DNA from 3 places in the Planococcus sp. NCCP-2050 genome. Region 2 is predicted to be linked to each of the others. Evidence: a T-box and tRNA genes for the amino acid it is inferred to sense, from the RefSeq annotation. Region 2 holds a T-box; the other regions hold tRNA genes.
What was found. A T-box is a leader RNA that pairs with one kind of tRNA and senses whether it is charged. The one in region 2 lies ahead of argS (arginine--tRNA ligase), so its partner is inferred to be a tRNA-Arg.
Positions count from the first base shown of each region.

Region 1: it encodes a tRNA-Arg, which carries the amino acid that the T-box ahead of argS (arginine--tRNA ligase) is inferred to sense. The anticodon was not compared.
Region 3: it encodes a tRNA-Arg, which carries the amino acid that the T-box ahead of argS (arginine--tRNA ligase) is inferred to sense. The anticodon was not compared.

Region 1 covers NZ_BRCX01000003.1:174,765-179,022, reverse strand. The annotation lists gene NFU07_RS12445 (TetR/AcrR family transcriptional regulator) at 1-125, opposite strand, end outside; gene NFU07_RS12440 (S-layer homology domain-containing protein) at 281-1,363, opposite strand; tRNA gene NFU07_RS12435 (tRNA-Arg) at 1,743-1,816, opposite strand; gene NFU07_RS12430 (XTP/dITP diphosphatase) at 1,955-2,560, opposite strand; gene rph (ribonuclease PH) at 2,557-3,306, opposite strand; gene racE (glutamate racemase) at 3,383-4,186, opposite strand; gene NFU07_RS12415 (MarR family winged helix-turn-helix transcriptional regulator) at 4,203-4,258, opposite strand, start outside.
Region 2 covers NZ_BRCX01000001.1:595,267-599,524, forward strand. The annotation lists gene NFU07_RS03045 (amino acid ABC transporter permease) at 1-116, shown strand, start outside; gene NFU07_RS03050 (VOC family protein) at 189-590, opposite strand; gene argS (arginine--tRNA ligase) at 661-2,346, opposite strand; T-box leader at 2,396-2,601, opposite strand; gene NFU07_RS03060 (hypothetical protein) at 2,666-2,944, opposite strand; gene NFU07_RS03065 (D-serine ammonia-lyase) at 2,978-4,258, opposite strand, start outside.
Region 3 covers NZ_BRCX01000006.1:89,983-94,240, forward strand. The annotation lists gene gap (type I glyceraldehyde-3-phosphate dehydrogenase) at 1-890, opposite strand, end outside; gene NFU07_RS15835 (sugar-binding transcriptional regulator) at 891-1,934, opposite strand; gene NFU07_RS15840 (glutaredoxin family protein) at 2,043-2,273, opposite strand; tRNA gene NFU07_RS15845 (tRNA-Arg) at 2,470-2,541, opposite strand; gene clpP (ATP-dependent Clp endopeptidase proteolytic subunit ClpP) at 2,715-3,314, shown strand; gene NFU07_RS15855 (HPr family phosphocarrier protein) at 3,366-3,623, opposite strand; gene whiA (DNA-binding protein WhiA) at 3,685-4,258, opposite strand, start outside.

The DNA of each region.
Region 1 (4,258 bases), on a different contig from region 2:
GTTTGGTCGAACCCTTTTCGGCTGAATAATTCCTTGCCACTGGCAATTAAGGCTTCTTTTTTTTGTTTTGACCGTGATTGTTTAGGAGAAGTCGGAAAACTTCCAACAAGGTCTTCATGTGGCATTTTCTCACCTCTTTATACAGAATAACATATCCGGAAGAAAAACATGAACTCGAGTTCACGTTTTTCATATTTTTTTCGGAAAGGGATTCACATTATGGACAAATAAATAAAAAACCTTGCCGCTTTAAAAGCTGCAAGGTTTTAAAAATATTGTTTTATTCCCAAATTGAGAATTTGGCTGCAATACTGACTGAACCAGGCTGTTTTTCCGGGTAAAATTCTTGGACGATCCGATAAAACCCATCTTGCAGCGGCGCTTGATAGCGGGGTGAATCAACTTCCAGTGTTAATTCAAGTTTCTCGCCAGCTTCCAGCTCTTCCATGATCGTATAAAAATCGACGAATTTGCTGTAAGGAACTTCATACCATTTGTCTCCGACTTGCTTTTGCAGTGAATATTCCGGACGGTGAAGGTAATTCTGTTGTCCTGTATTTCCCATAATGATCTTTATCACTTTATCGGAATAGGTATCATACGACTGTTTATCTGCGGAAATCGAAAGGCCCTTCTCTTCTGCCGGATATTCCTGTTTGTCTTCTGCTCCAAGCGGCCCATCGTATTCATAAATCCGTTCAATCAATAAGGCCATTTGACCTCTTGTCAACGGTTCATCTGTGCCGAATCTGCCGGCCGTTTTCCCTTTAATGATTCCGGCCTCTGACAAGACATGCACAGCTTCTTTATAGCGGCCGGAAACATCTTTGAACACAAGCTTGCCGTCGAGTTCTTCGGTTGGCGGAAACACCTCTTTATGCGCGTTATGAAGCATGATTGCCGCTTCACCTCGCGTAATGTTCAAGTTCGGGCCGAATTTGGTTTTGCTTTTTCCATTTAGAATACCGTGGTGTTTTAAAATGGAAATTGTCTTTACTGCACGCTGTGGAAGGTCTGTAAAAGCTGCTTTGGGTACATCTGTATCTTCGACATACACGAAATTTCCGAGAATCATAGCTGCATCCACGCGCTTAATCGGTTCGTTTACCCCGAAATAGTCGTATGAGAATCCATGGGCAATGCCGCTAGTTGTCACAAACCAGACTGCATGAGCGTATATCGTACCATTCGCGTCTCGATAATTCGTGAATCCCTCTCCCGTCTCTAACGGCGGCAACGGTTCATATGTATCTTCTTGGCTTTCTTCCGGCAGATCCGTTTCAGCAAACACCGGATATACTGATGCCGGAAATAATGTTCCTGCAAGCATAATTGAAGCAAGGACTTGTAATGGCTTCTTCATGAGAGGTGCCTCCTCTATGTGTTTTATGTTAATTCGAGTATACAGGAAAACAAAAAACTATTTCCATTTTTTCATCTTTATGTTTTTTATAAAAGCTTCTCAATCTTTTGCACTTTCATCCGGAACAACGTAAGGAGACTGAAAATGAGACTCATGGGTGGCTCCAGCTATTTTCTAAATAAAGTCTTGGATCAACAGATTGAACAACAGGACTCTCTCTGAATTTCGGAGTCGTATATCGCTGGTCCTCACATACTGTGCCCCTCTCTATTACTATATGAATCATAATAGTATTTGGCTCAAATTCGTCCATTCAATAGAAAAAGCCGGAAGCGAATGGCTTCCGGCTTTTTCTTATGTATCATTTCGAATAAGTTAACGTCCCAGGAGCGATTCGAACGCCCGACCGACGCCTTAGAAGGGCGTTGCTCTATCCAGCTGAGCTACTGGGACATGGCTTTCTTCGTTTTCAAACTCAGCACCACTGAGTGGGCTGCGTTTTTCAACTGAAAGACAATTTTAATTATAGAAATGATTTCAAGAAAAGTCAATGCTATTTTAAAAAAACATTAAAATTTATTTCTTTTTATTTTATTGGCCGTTATCCAGCCATTTCGGCATTGCTTTCTCCAATTCGCGGAGTGCGTTGCCCCGGTGGGAAATCGCTGCTTTTTCTTCTGGCAGAAGCTCAGCCATTGCTTTCCCTTCACTTGGCACGAAGAAAATCGGATCGTATCCGAAACCATGGCCGCCTCTCCGTTCAGAAAGGATCATTCCTTCACACGATCCTGAATAGGTAACAGTTTCCTTATCAGGTGAGGCAATTGCGAGGACGCAGCGGAACCGTGCTGTACGTTGTTCTTCAGGCACGCCTTCCAATTTCGTTAATACTTTTTCAATATTGGCTTCATCGCTTTTCGCTTCACCGGCATAGCGTGCTGAATAGACCCCAGGCTCCCCGTTTAACGCATCAATTTCCAGGCCGCTGTCGTCTGCAATCACTGTAGTTTGAAGGGCTTCAGCCACCGCTTCCGCTTTAAGAATGGCATTTTCTTCGAACGTTACGCCTGTTTCTTCAACGTCCATGTCTTTTGCTACATCGCGAAGCGTTAACACCTCGTATCCAAGCGGTCCGAAAAGGGCTTCAAAATCCTTCGCTTTTCCTTTGTTTTGCGTCGCAATAATTACTTGTTTCATAAGTTTGAGTTCACCTCTTCTCCGATTTTTTGCGCTAAGCTTCCTAGTACCTCTTTTTGTTTTTCAATCAATTGCTGGATTCCGCTTTCACCAAGGTCAAGAAGTTCATTGAGTTGAGTCCGCGTAAACGTCGACTCTTCCCCAGTTCCCTGCAGTTCCACAAAATGGCCGGCTCCAGTCATTACAAGATTCATATCGACTTGTGCAGAAGAATCTTCTACATAATTCAAGTCCAAGATAGCTCCAAGTTCACTGTCGATGCCCACGCTAGTCGCTGCTAAAAAGTCAGTAACCGGAAATGCAGGAAGCTCCAATTTCCCAATAGCCATTACCATTGCCACAAACGCTCCAGTGATTGAAGCTGTACGTGTCCCGCCATCTGCTTGGATAACGTCGCAATCGATCCATAAAGTCCGTTCACCCAGCTTTTCCAAATCTACGACAGCACGCAAAGCACGGCCGATTAAACGCTGGATTTCCATCGTCCGTCCACTGATTTTCCCAGCAGAAGCTTCCCGGCGATTCCGGCTATTGGTGGCACGTGGCAACATGGAATACTCCGCCGTGATCCAGCCTTTTCCTTGGCCGCGCAAAAATGGCGGCACTTTGTCTTCAATGGTCGCTGTACAAATCACTTTTGTCTGGCCAACCGTAATCAATACAGATCCTTCCGGATGGATTAAATAATCCGCTTCCATCTGCACCGCACGCAGTTCATTTGTTGCTCTTTCATCAATTCTTGTCATGAGAATCCTCCTTGTATTTGCTCAAATAGCTTACCATATTTCCTTTACTACAGCCAAAAACCCGATAGCTCAGCCATCAGGTTTTTGGAAATCGGATAGAGTGGATCAACGGATGATCAATGCTTAGCCATTTTTCAATAATCGAAGTAAAGATCGGTGTGGAACCGGATGTATAAAAGTGATGGGTTGGCGGCTTTTGCCGGTCAGCGAGCTGTTTTTTGTATCTCAGGTGCCGCTCGACATCTTTTGCCGTTTCTTCAGCAGAAGACAATACTTTTACGCCGTCCCCGAAAACTTCCTCGATAAATCCTTGCAGCAACGGATAATGGGTACACCCCAAAATTGCCGTATCGAATTCTTCTTCTTCAATCTGGGAAAGGGTATCTTGCACCATTGTCCGTGCAAATTCCCCCTCATATTCATCACTCTCCACAAGCGGCACGAACCGTGGACATGCCAGTTGGACCACGTGGGCAGATGAAACCAGCGATTTGATCGCTTTTTCATAAGCGCCGCTTTTCACCGTCCCCAAGGTTCCAAGAACTGCGATGTTTTTGCTGTGTGATGTTTTAATCGCAGCTCTCGCACCAGGGAAAATTACCCCGATCACAGGAATCGGCAGTTTTTTCTGCAATGAATTCAACGCAGCAGCCGTCGCTGTATTGCAGGCGATCACCAGCATCTTAATTTTCTTTTTCATTAAGGCCTCAGCCATTTGCCATGTGAATTTACGGACTTCTTGGAGAGAACGGGGTCCATACGGGCATCTGGCATTGTCCCCTATGTAATAAATCTGTTCGTTCGGCAAAAGTTTGATGATCTCTTTTGCCACCGTCAGTCCGCCTACTCCTGAATCAATAACTCCGATTGGCGCATTCAAATTAGTTACCTCAATTCTATTTCATGTTTGTATGCAGTTTTTCAAGCAAGAACGAAAACTGCTCGACTTCAT
Region 2 (4,258 bases):
GTGAATACGATCTCCTGACTCTTTTAATCTTAGTGGCGTTAATCTACTGGGCCATCTGTTCAGTGATGACCATTTTCCAGAACTATATGGAAAAGCGCTATGCAGACTATTTGTAAGAAATTTAAGTGAAGGACAAAAAATGCCTGAAACGCCTGTTGACCAACACAGCGTTTCAGGCATTTTCGTTTTCAGTTTTCCGGCATACACATCACTTCCCAAAGATGGCCGTCGACATCCTGGAAACTCCAGCCGTACATATACTCATCGTCCATCTTGTCATTTGAAGCTTTGCCGCCTGCTTCAATTGCCAGTTGAACCATTTCATCCACTTCCGCTTTGCTGTCTGCAGAAATGGCTACGATCACTTCTGTAGCAGCTTGAGAATCCGCTAACTGCTTTTTCGTGAATTTCTGAAAAAACGGTTCCACCAATAACATGACATATATATGGTCTCCAACAATCATACACGTCGCATTTTCATCGGTCATTTCATCATTAAAGCCAAAACCGAGTGCAGTAAAAAAGTCGATTGATTTCTGCAAATCCGTCACCGGCAAATTGACATAAATCTCTTTCGCTTTTCTGGCCACTTTATCCCTCCTTTCCCATTTCATCAATTCACTCCTTTTATTCGCCGAAAACCATTCGATTCCTTTATTTTCACATCTGTTCAGGCGCACCGATGCCAAGCAGCCTTAACCCTTCTTTCAACACGATGGCTGTTGAAGAAACCAAAGCCAATCTGCTGTTCAATTCCGCATCTTCTTGGAGAATTTTCACTTGGCTATAATATTTATTGAAATCCTGAGCCAATTCAATCAAGTATTTAGCGATTGCTGAAGGTTCGTTGTAATGGAAGCTTTTTTCAATGATATCCGGGAATTCGAGCAGCCGTTTCACCACTTGCCAGCTAAACGGATCGTCCAGGCCTTCAACCTCTCCATGATGGCCTCCCGCTTTTCGCAGGATCGAACAGGCGCGTGCGTGCGTATACTGGACATACGGTCCTGTTGCGCCTTCAAAACGAAGCATATCTTGAAGCGAAAATTCCACATTCGTCATCCGTTCGTTGCGGAGATCATGGAAAATCACCGCTCCGACGCCAACCATTTCAGCGACTTGCTGCTTGTCTTTCAGCTGGGGATTCTTCTCTTCAATATTTTGCTCAGCCAGTTGAATGGCTTCTTGCAGAACTTTTTCCAGAAGCACGAGGCCGCCTTTTCTGGTCGACATCTTTTTGCCGTTTTTCAAGATAAAGCCGAACGGAATATGCTCCATTTCTTCTGCAAAGGAGAAGCCCATCTTTTTCAAGGTGTAAAAAACTTGTTTGAAATGCAAAGTCTGTTCTTGGCCCACCACATATAAGGCTTTAGCGAATTGATAATTCTCTTGGCGATATAATGCGGCTGTCAAATCCCGCGTGGCATATAATGTGGCGCCGTCTGATTTTCTGATTAACAGCGGAGGCATGCCTTCTTCCGACAAATCCACCACTTCAGCCCCTTCGGAAGCACTCAATAAATTCTTTTCGGCCAATAGCGCAATGGTATGCTGCATTTTATCGTTGTAAAAAGCTTCGCCGTTCAATGAATCAAATGAAACGCCAAGCAGTTGATAAATCTTATTGAATTCCTGAAGTGATTCGTCTTTGAACCACATCCAGAGCTGGTTTGCCTCATCGTCGCCGTCTTCTAATTTCTTAAACCAGCTTCTTGCTTCATCGTTTAACGTGGGATGCTTTTCTGCTTCCTGATGAAATTTCACATAAAGTCCCAATAATTCCTTGATGGGCTGTTTTTGCACAGCATCTTCGTCGCCCCAATGCTTATAAGCCACGATCAATTTGCCGAATTGTGTGCCCCAGTCTCCCAGATGGTTGATTTTCACCGTTTGATAACCGCATTTTTCAGCAATTTTTGCCAGCGAATTCCCGATGACGGTTGACCGTAAATGCCCCATCGAAAAGGGTTTCGCAATATTTGGGGATGAAAAATCGATGACGATATTTTTCTTTTTGCCGAACTCATGCTGTCCGTAGGCGTTTCCTTTCATCTTAATTTCTTCGATCACGGCTTTACTTTCCACTTTCTTGTGGAAAAACGCATTTATGTAGGCACCGTCTGCTACGATTTTTTCAAAGGCTGAATGGCTGATACGCTGTGCTAGCTCTTGTGCGATTTTGGGAGGTGCTTTTCTCATCATTTTTGCTAAAGCAAAACAAGGAAATGCCAAATCGCCCTGCTCTTCGAATTTCGGCTTTTCGATTAGCTGCTGGATTTCGTTTAAATTCAATTTCCCTTCGATTTTTTCTTCAATGGCCTCTGCAAACTCTGCTAAATTTTTCATTTTCTCTCTCCTTTTTAAAAACAATAGAAAAATCCCGCCTCTAAATATATTTAGAGACGGGATTCCCGCGGTACCACTCTGATTGCCCTAACAGGCCAGCTTGAAAAAGATAACGGATTCCTCCGACTGCACCCTACTTTCATTTCAGGGAGTTTCTCAGAAGTGCGCTTCATTTTGAATTCGGCTATCAGGCTTCCACCATCCCTGACTCGCTAAAGCTTTCTTCAAAACTACTCTCTTCATCACAGAATTTTTGGTTATTTTTGTTATTCTAAGCGAAAACCGGAAAAGAGTCAAAGCTATTTTGAATTTTTTTGATTTATGCCTTTAAAGAATCTACGTAGTTTTTAGCATCCAACAAAGACAAACCATGGGACTCTCGCGCCATTTTAATGGCTTCGATGTCTTTTCCTTGAGCCAACAGCTCGCGAAGTTCTGAATCGAATTTCGGATCTTCAACAGGCTCGCCTTTGCGTAAAGCATCGATGGTTTTTTGCATTGCTGCCATTCGCTTTTCCATCGCCTTAAACCGTTCATTCACGGATGAATAAAGTAAAAGCATAGCTGCCAACACAACTCCTATAATCAGTAAGTTCATTTCCAATCCCCTTTCCATTCTCTAAAAGCATTTTCACAATAGTTTTTTGCCTTTTTCATAAAATTCCATCCGTTCATTTTCCGGCACAAGTGCGCCTCCTGTTGCCCAGACGATATGCACAGCTTTCGATTCGTCTATCCCGTGCTTCTGCAAATAATCGGTTTTCACCAATTCCATTGGTCCCTTTAATCCTGCAGCTGCTGAAGGTTCGATGAAAATCTCTTCGCTGTCAGCCAAAAGAGCCAGCCATTTGAAGAGATCATTATCTTCAATCGTGTAGACGCCACTGACAAGATGCTCGCTAATGGAAGAAGCGAAACTGGATGGGCGCCCTACTGCTAAACCATCCCCTTCCGTCCGGTTATCGATGCCGAAATCCTGAACGCTGACCTTTTCTTTTTCACCGGTGGCCAAGCCGATCAAAACAGCCGGCGAATGCGTCGGTTCAACGAAAAAGCAGTGGACCGCATCTCCAAAAACCTGTTTCAGGCCGAACGTGATGCCTCCTGGTGCTCCGCCTACGCCGCAAGGCAAATAGACGATTAAAGGATGCTCTTCGTCAACTTGTACATTCGCTTGTTCCAATTGATCTTTTAACCGAAAAGCCGCAACACTGTATCCGAGGAATAAAGGCTTTGACTTTTCATCGTCCACAAAATAAGCATGGGGATTTTTTCGCGTCTGTTCCCGGCCTTCCGTAATGGCTTCACTAAAATCACCTAAAAATTCATGGACGATTGCGCCTTTTTGCCGAAGCAATTCTTTTTTCCAAGGCTTCGCATCTGCCGACATATACACAGAAGTCTGGAACCCAAGCTTTGCCCCGATGATGCCGATGCTCAATCCCAAATTCCCTGTTGAACCCACGCCGATCGAGTACCGGCTAAAAAAATGAGTAAATGCGTCACTCAGGAATTTTTCATACGAATCATTTTCAGCTAAAAGCCCCGCATCCATTGCTAAATTTTCTGCATGCTGCAAAACTTCAAAAATGCCGCCGCGCGCTTTCACCGATCCTGCGATCGGCAGTTCACTGTCGCATTTCAAATATAAAGCGCCTTGTACTTGTGCAGGACTCCGTCCATTTAAGGCATTTTTCATTTCAGTTATTTCGCGGAGCGGCGATTCGATAATGCCATCTCCTGTTTCAGGAAAAGCTTTTGCAAGAAATGGTGCAAACCGCACCCATAGTTGAGCAGCTTGCTCCATGTTTTCCTTGGTTACAGCGAGTGGAGGGAGCTCCTCCATTTTTTTTAGTTTCGGATTTTGCCAGAAGAGCGGCTCCAAAGACATCGCTTGGTCCAATACAGGAAA
Region 3 (4,258 bases), on a different contig from region 2:
GATAATAGGTCGACAGTAGACGAAGCTGTTACTCCGTTGTAGTCGCGTGAAACTAGTGGAAGTTCGCTGTAGCTCAAGAAAGCATTTTCGTCTTTGTCGATTGCTTCTTTTAACGCGTTGTTTACGTCTTCTACTGTTACGTCTGTTTCCAACTCAGCCACTAAGTCGATCAATGAAACGTTTGGAGTTGGAACGCGGATTGCCATTCCGTCTAATTTGCCTTCAAGTTCTGGCAATACTTTTGTTACGGCTACTGCAGCGCCTGTAGTTGTCGGAATCATCGATTCTGCTGCAGAACGTGCACGGCGGTAGTCTTTATGCGGAGAATCCAACAAGATCTGGTCGTTTGTGTACGAGTGGATTGTTGTCATCATCGCTTTTTTGATGCCGAATTTGTCGTTCAAGATTTTAGAAATTCCAGCTAAGCCGTTTGTTGTACAAGAAGCGTTTGAAATCACATCGTCTTCCTGCGGGTTGTAGCTTTCATGGTTAACGCCCATTACAAGCGTCTTCATGTTTTTGCCTGGAGCTGAAACGATAACTTTTTTAGCGCCTGCTTGGATGTGTTTTTTCGCATCGTCAGCATTTGTAAAGAATCCAGTAGATTCAATGACGATATCGATGTTGTTTTCTGCCCATGGCAAGTTCGCTGGATCTTTTTCAGAGTAAACATGGATTTTCTTGCCGTTTACGATCAAGTCGTTGCCTTCAGATGAAATTTCTGCATCCAATGTGCCGTGGATTGAATCGTATTTAAGCAAGTGTGCCAACATTTTAGCATCTGTTAAATCGTTTACTGCAACAACTTCCACTTCTTCGTTTGCCAATGCTTGGCGGAATACAATACGTCCAATACGTCCAAATCCGTTAATCGCTAATTTTAAAGTCATTTAAAATTCCTCCTGTTTTGTAGTTAATTCGATTATTTTCCGTGCTGCACCTTCATCCGTTATAAGCACGGTTTGTCTCGGTGCAATGTTGAAATAAGAAAGAATCGCTTTCGCTTTTGATCGTCCTCCCGCAACAGCCAAGATGGCTCTCGCTTTTTGGACCTGTTCCATTTGGATTCCCGCAGTTCGGATGCGATAAACAACATTTCCTTCATTGTCGAAGTAATAGCCAAATGCTTCGCTGACCGCTCCGCCGCTTCGGATCATTTCCACTTCTTCCGGCGATGATTTGCGATGCAGCGCAATTTCCTCGGCATTGCCGATTCCATGCACTACGACGTCCGTCTCATCATACAACTCCATCATTTCTTTGATGACCGGTTCACGCATCATCATTTCATAAGCTTCTGCGCTGAGATGGTCCGGCAAGTAAAGCGTTTTGACCGCTCCGCCTGTCTTCTCCGCAAAAAGAGAAGCGATGGTATTTGCCTGATGAAGTACGTCTTCCCCAAGGCCGCCTCGTGCTGCAATGAATTGCAGCGAACGATCCCGCTTTTCGGAAGATATCTCTTTTGAGATTGCAGCCATCGTACTGCCGCCAGTCACTGCAATTTTTTTATGAAGTGGGAACTTCATTTCTAATAGCCTTGCGGCCTCTTTGCCGATTTTTGTTTTAACTGCTGGAATATCGTCGCTATCCTGGGGCAATATCAGTACTTGTGAAATCCCTAAAATTACTTTTAGCTGCTTTTCCATATTGGATAAGCCGGACATTTCACGCATGAATTCTTTTAATGCCTCCAGCACTTCCAATCCTTGCGGCGATATCGCCATACCGGCAGTTTTCGCTTCTATTAATTGCTGGCTTCGCAAAAGATCCGTTTCTTTCCGGATGTCGCGTTCTGTCATTCCCGCAAGTTCACTTAGCGTACGCCTGCCAATCGGCTCTTCCATCTGGATGGTTTGAAGAATTTGATAACGTTTTTTTAGGAGATCGGTCATTTCCGGCATCAGCTTTTTCTTCGCTTCCGTTAATGGATCCATTGATTCACTCCATTTCAAGCTGGACAATTTTCGTCCCACTCAATATTTTTCCGTCCCACTAGTTACATTCTACCGAACCCATTAAAAAAATGCAAATAAAAAGAAGCGTTAAAATTCTAACGCTTCCAATAGTTCAACGTAGCCGATTCTTCCGTAAATAAGGAGCTCGCCTTCTTTTTCAAGAACCGGAATCATCACCATATATTTTTCATGCAGCTGTTCGTCGCTTTCAATATCGACTTCCTGGTACTCTAGCGGAAAGTCTTCTTTGACAAGCTCCAACATCAATTTCGCTTCTTCGCATAGTTCACAATTTGGACGGGTGTATAAAGTAATCATCGCTTTCCCTCTTCTCATTTTAAATTCTCAAGTGAAGCTATTATACTATTCACCCATAATATAATTAAGTAACTTGTTTGGCGAACATCTTTATTGAGGCTCCTCGAAATTCTCTGCTGGACTAGCCCTTGCATTCATTCAGGAAATAGAAAAAGCCGCTCGTCCCACAATAATAAGTGGGACGAGCGGCAACGGATACCCTCGGAGGGAATCGAACCCCCATTTCAAGAACCGGAATCTTGCGTGTGATCCATTACACTACGAGGGCAAATGGTCGTTAACGACTTTTCTATTATAACCATAACAAAAAAACATTTCAAGTTGATTTTTGCAATTCGTTAGATTTGACCTTCATTGACCAAGATGTGTATGATATTAATACAGCTGAAATGAATTTTTCAGCATAGCTAGATACTATCTATTATGAGGAGGAACTATCTTATGAACTTAATTCCTACAGTAATTGAACAAACGAGCAGAGGCGAACGTGCATATGACATTTACTCTCGCCTTTTGAAAGACCGCGTCATCATGTTGGGAAGCGGAATCGATGATAACGTTGCAAACTCAATCGTCGCTCAACTTCTATTCCTTGAAGCGGAAGATCCAGAAAAAGATATTTCCATCTACATCAATAGCCCAGGCGGAAGCATCACTGCCGGTATGGCAATCTACGATGTTATGCAATTTATCAAACCGGATGTTCAAACAGTCTGCATCGGTATGGCGGCTTCAATGGGCGCTTTCTTGCTAGCAGCTGGAACAAAAGGCAAACGCTATGCGCTTCCGAACGCTGAAGTCATGATTCACCAGCCACTTGGCGGTGCTCAAGGACAAGCAACAGAAATTGAAATCGCTGCAAAACGCATCTTGCACCTTCGCGAAAAATTAAACCAAATTTTAGCTGAACGTACTGGACAGCCGCTCGAAGTGATTTCAAAAGATACGGACCGCGATAACTTCATGACTGCTGAACGCGCGCTTGAATACGGCCTCGTTGACCAAATCATCACGCGCAACAAAATGTTGGAAGAAAAATAAGCGTTAAACGAATAAAAGCTTGCAGCCGATACCGGCTGCAAGCTTTTTTCATTATCCTTCTTTTTCAATTAGACCTGCTAATGACTCCACTGCATTTTGCTCATCATTGCCATCAGCCGAAATTTTCACTGTTGTGCCTTTGCTGATTGCTAAACTCATGATGCCCATGATGCTTTTCGCATTTACTTTTTTATCATCTTTTTCAAGATACACATCTGAACTATAGCGATTTGCTTCCTGAACAAACAAAGCTGCTTGTCTTGCTTGCAAACCGGATTTCAATTGAACTTCCACTTGTTTTTCAACCATGCTGATCCTCCTCTAAAACTGACTAGACTCTTTAAAAAATTATATGAAAGAACGGACGGTGCTACCGGCCGATCATTTCTCCTTTTCTCAGCGATTCAGCAATTTCATCGATTTTGCGCAGACGATGATTAACGCCCGATTTACTGACATTTCCGGTCGATACCATTTCCCCTAGTTCTTTCAAGGTAACATCCTGGTATTCAACGCGCAAGCGCGCAATTTCCCGGAGCCGTTCAGGCAGCTGGTCGATGCCGATCATATTGTCGATAAAACGGATATTTTCAACTTGCCGCAATGCAGCATCAATGGTTTTGTTCAGATTGGCTGTTTCGCAGTTGACCAGGCGATTTACGCTGTTTCGCATATCACGGATGATCCGGACATCTTCGAATTTCAGCAAAGCTGAATGTGCGCCGGTCAGACTGAGGAAATCTGCAATCTTTTCAGCTTCTTTCAAATACGTGATGAAGCCTTTTTTTCGCTCAATGGTTTTGCTGTTCAAATGGAATTCGTTCATAAGCTCCACCAAGGAATCAGCATGGTCTTTATAAGACGAGTAGATTTCCAAATGATAAGAAGAAGTTTCGGGGTTGTTGACCGATCCTCCAGCTAAAAAAGCGCCTCTTAAATAAGAA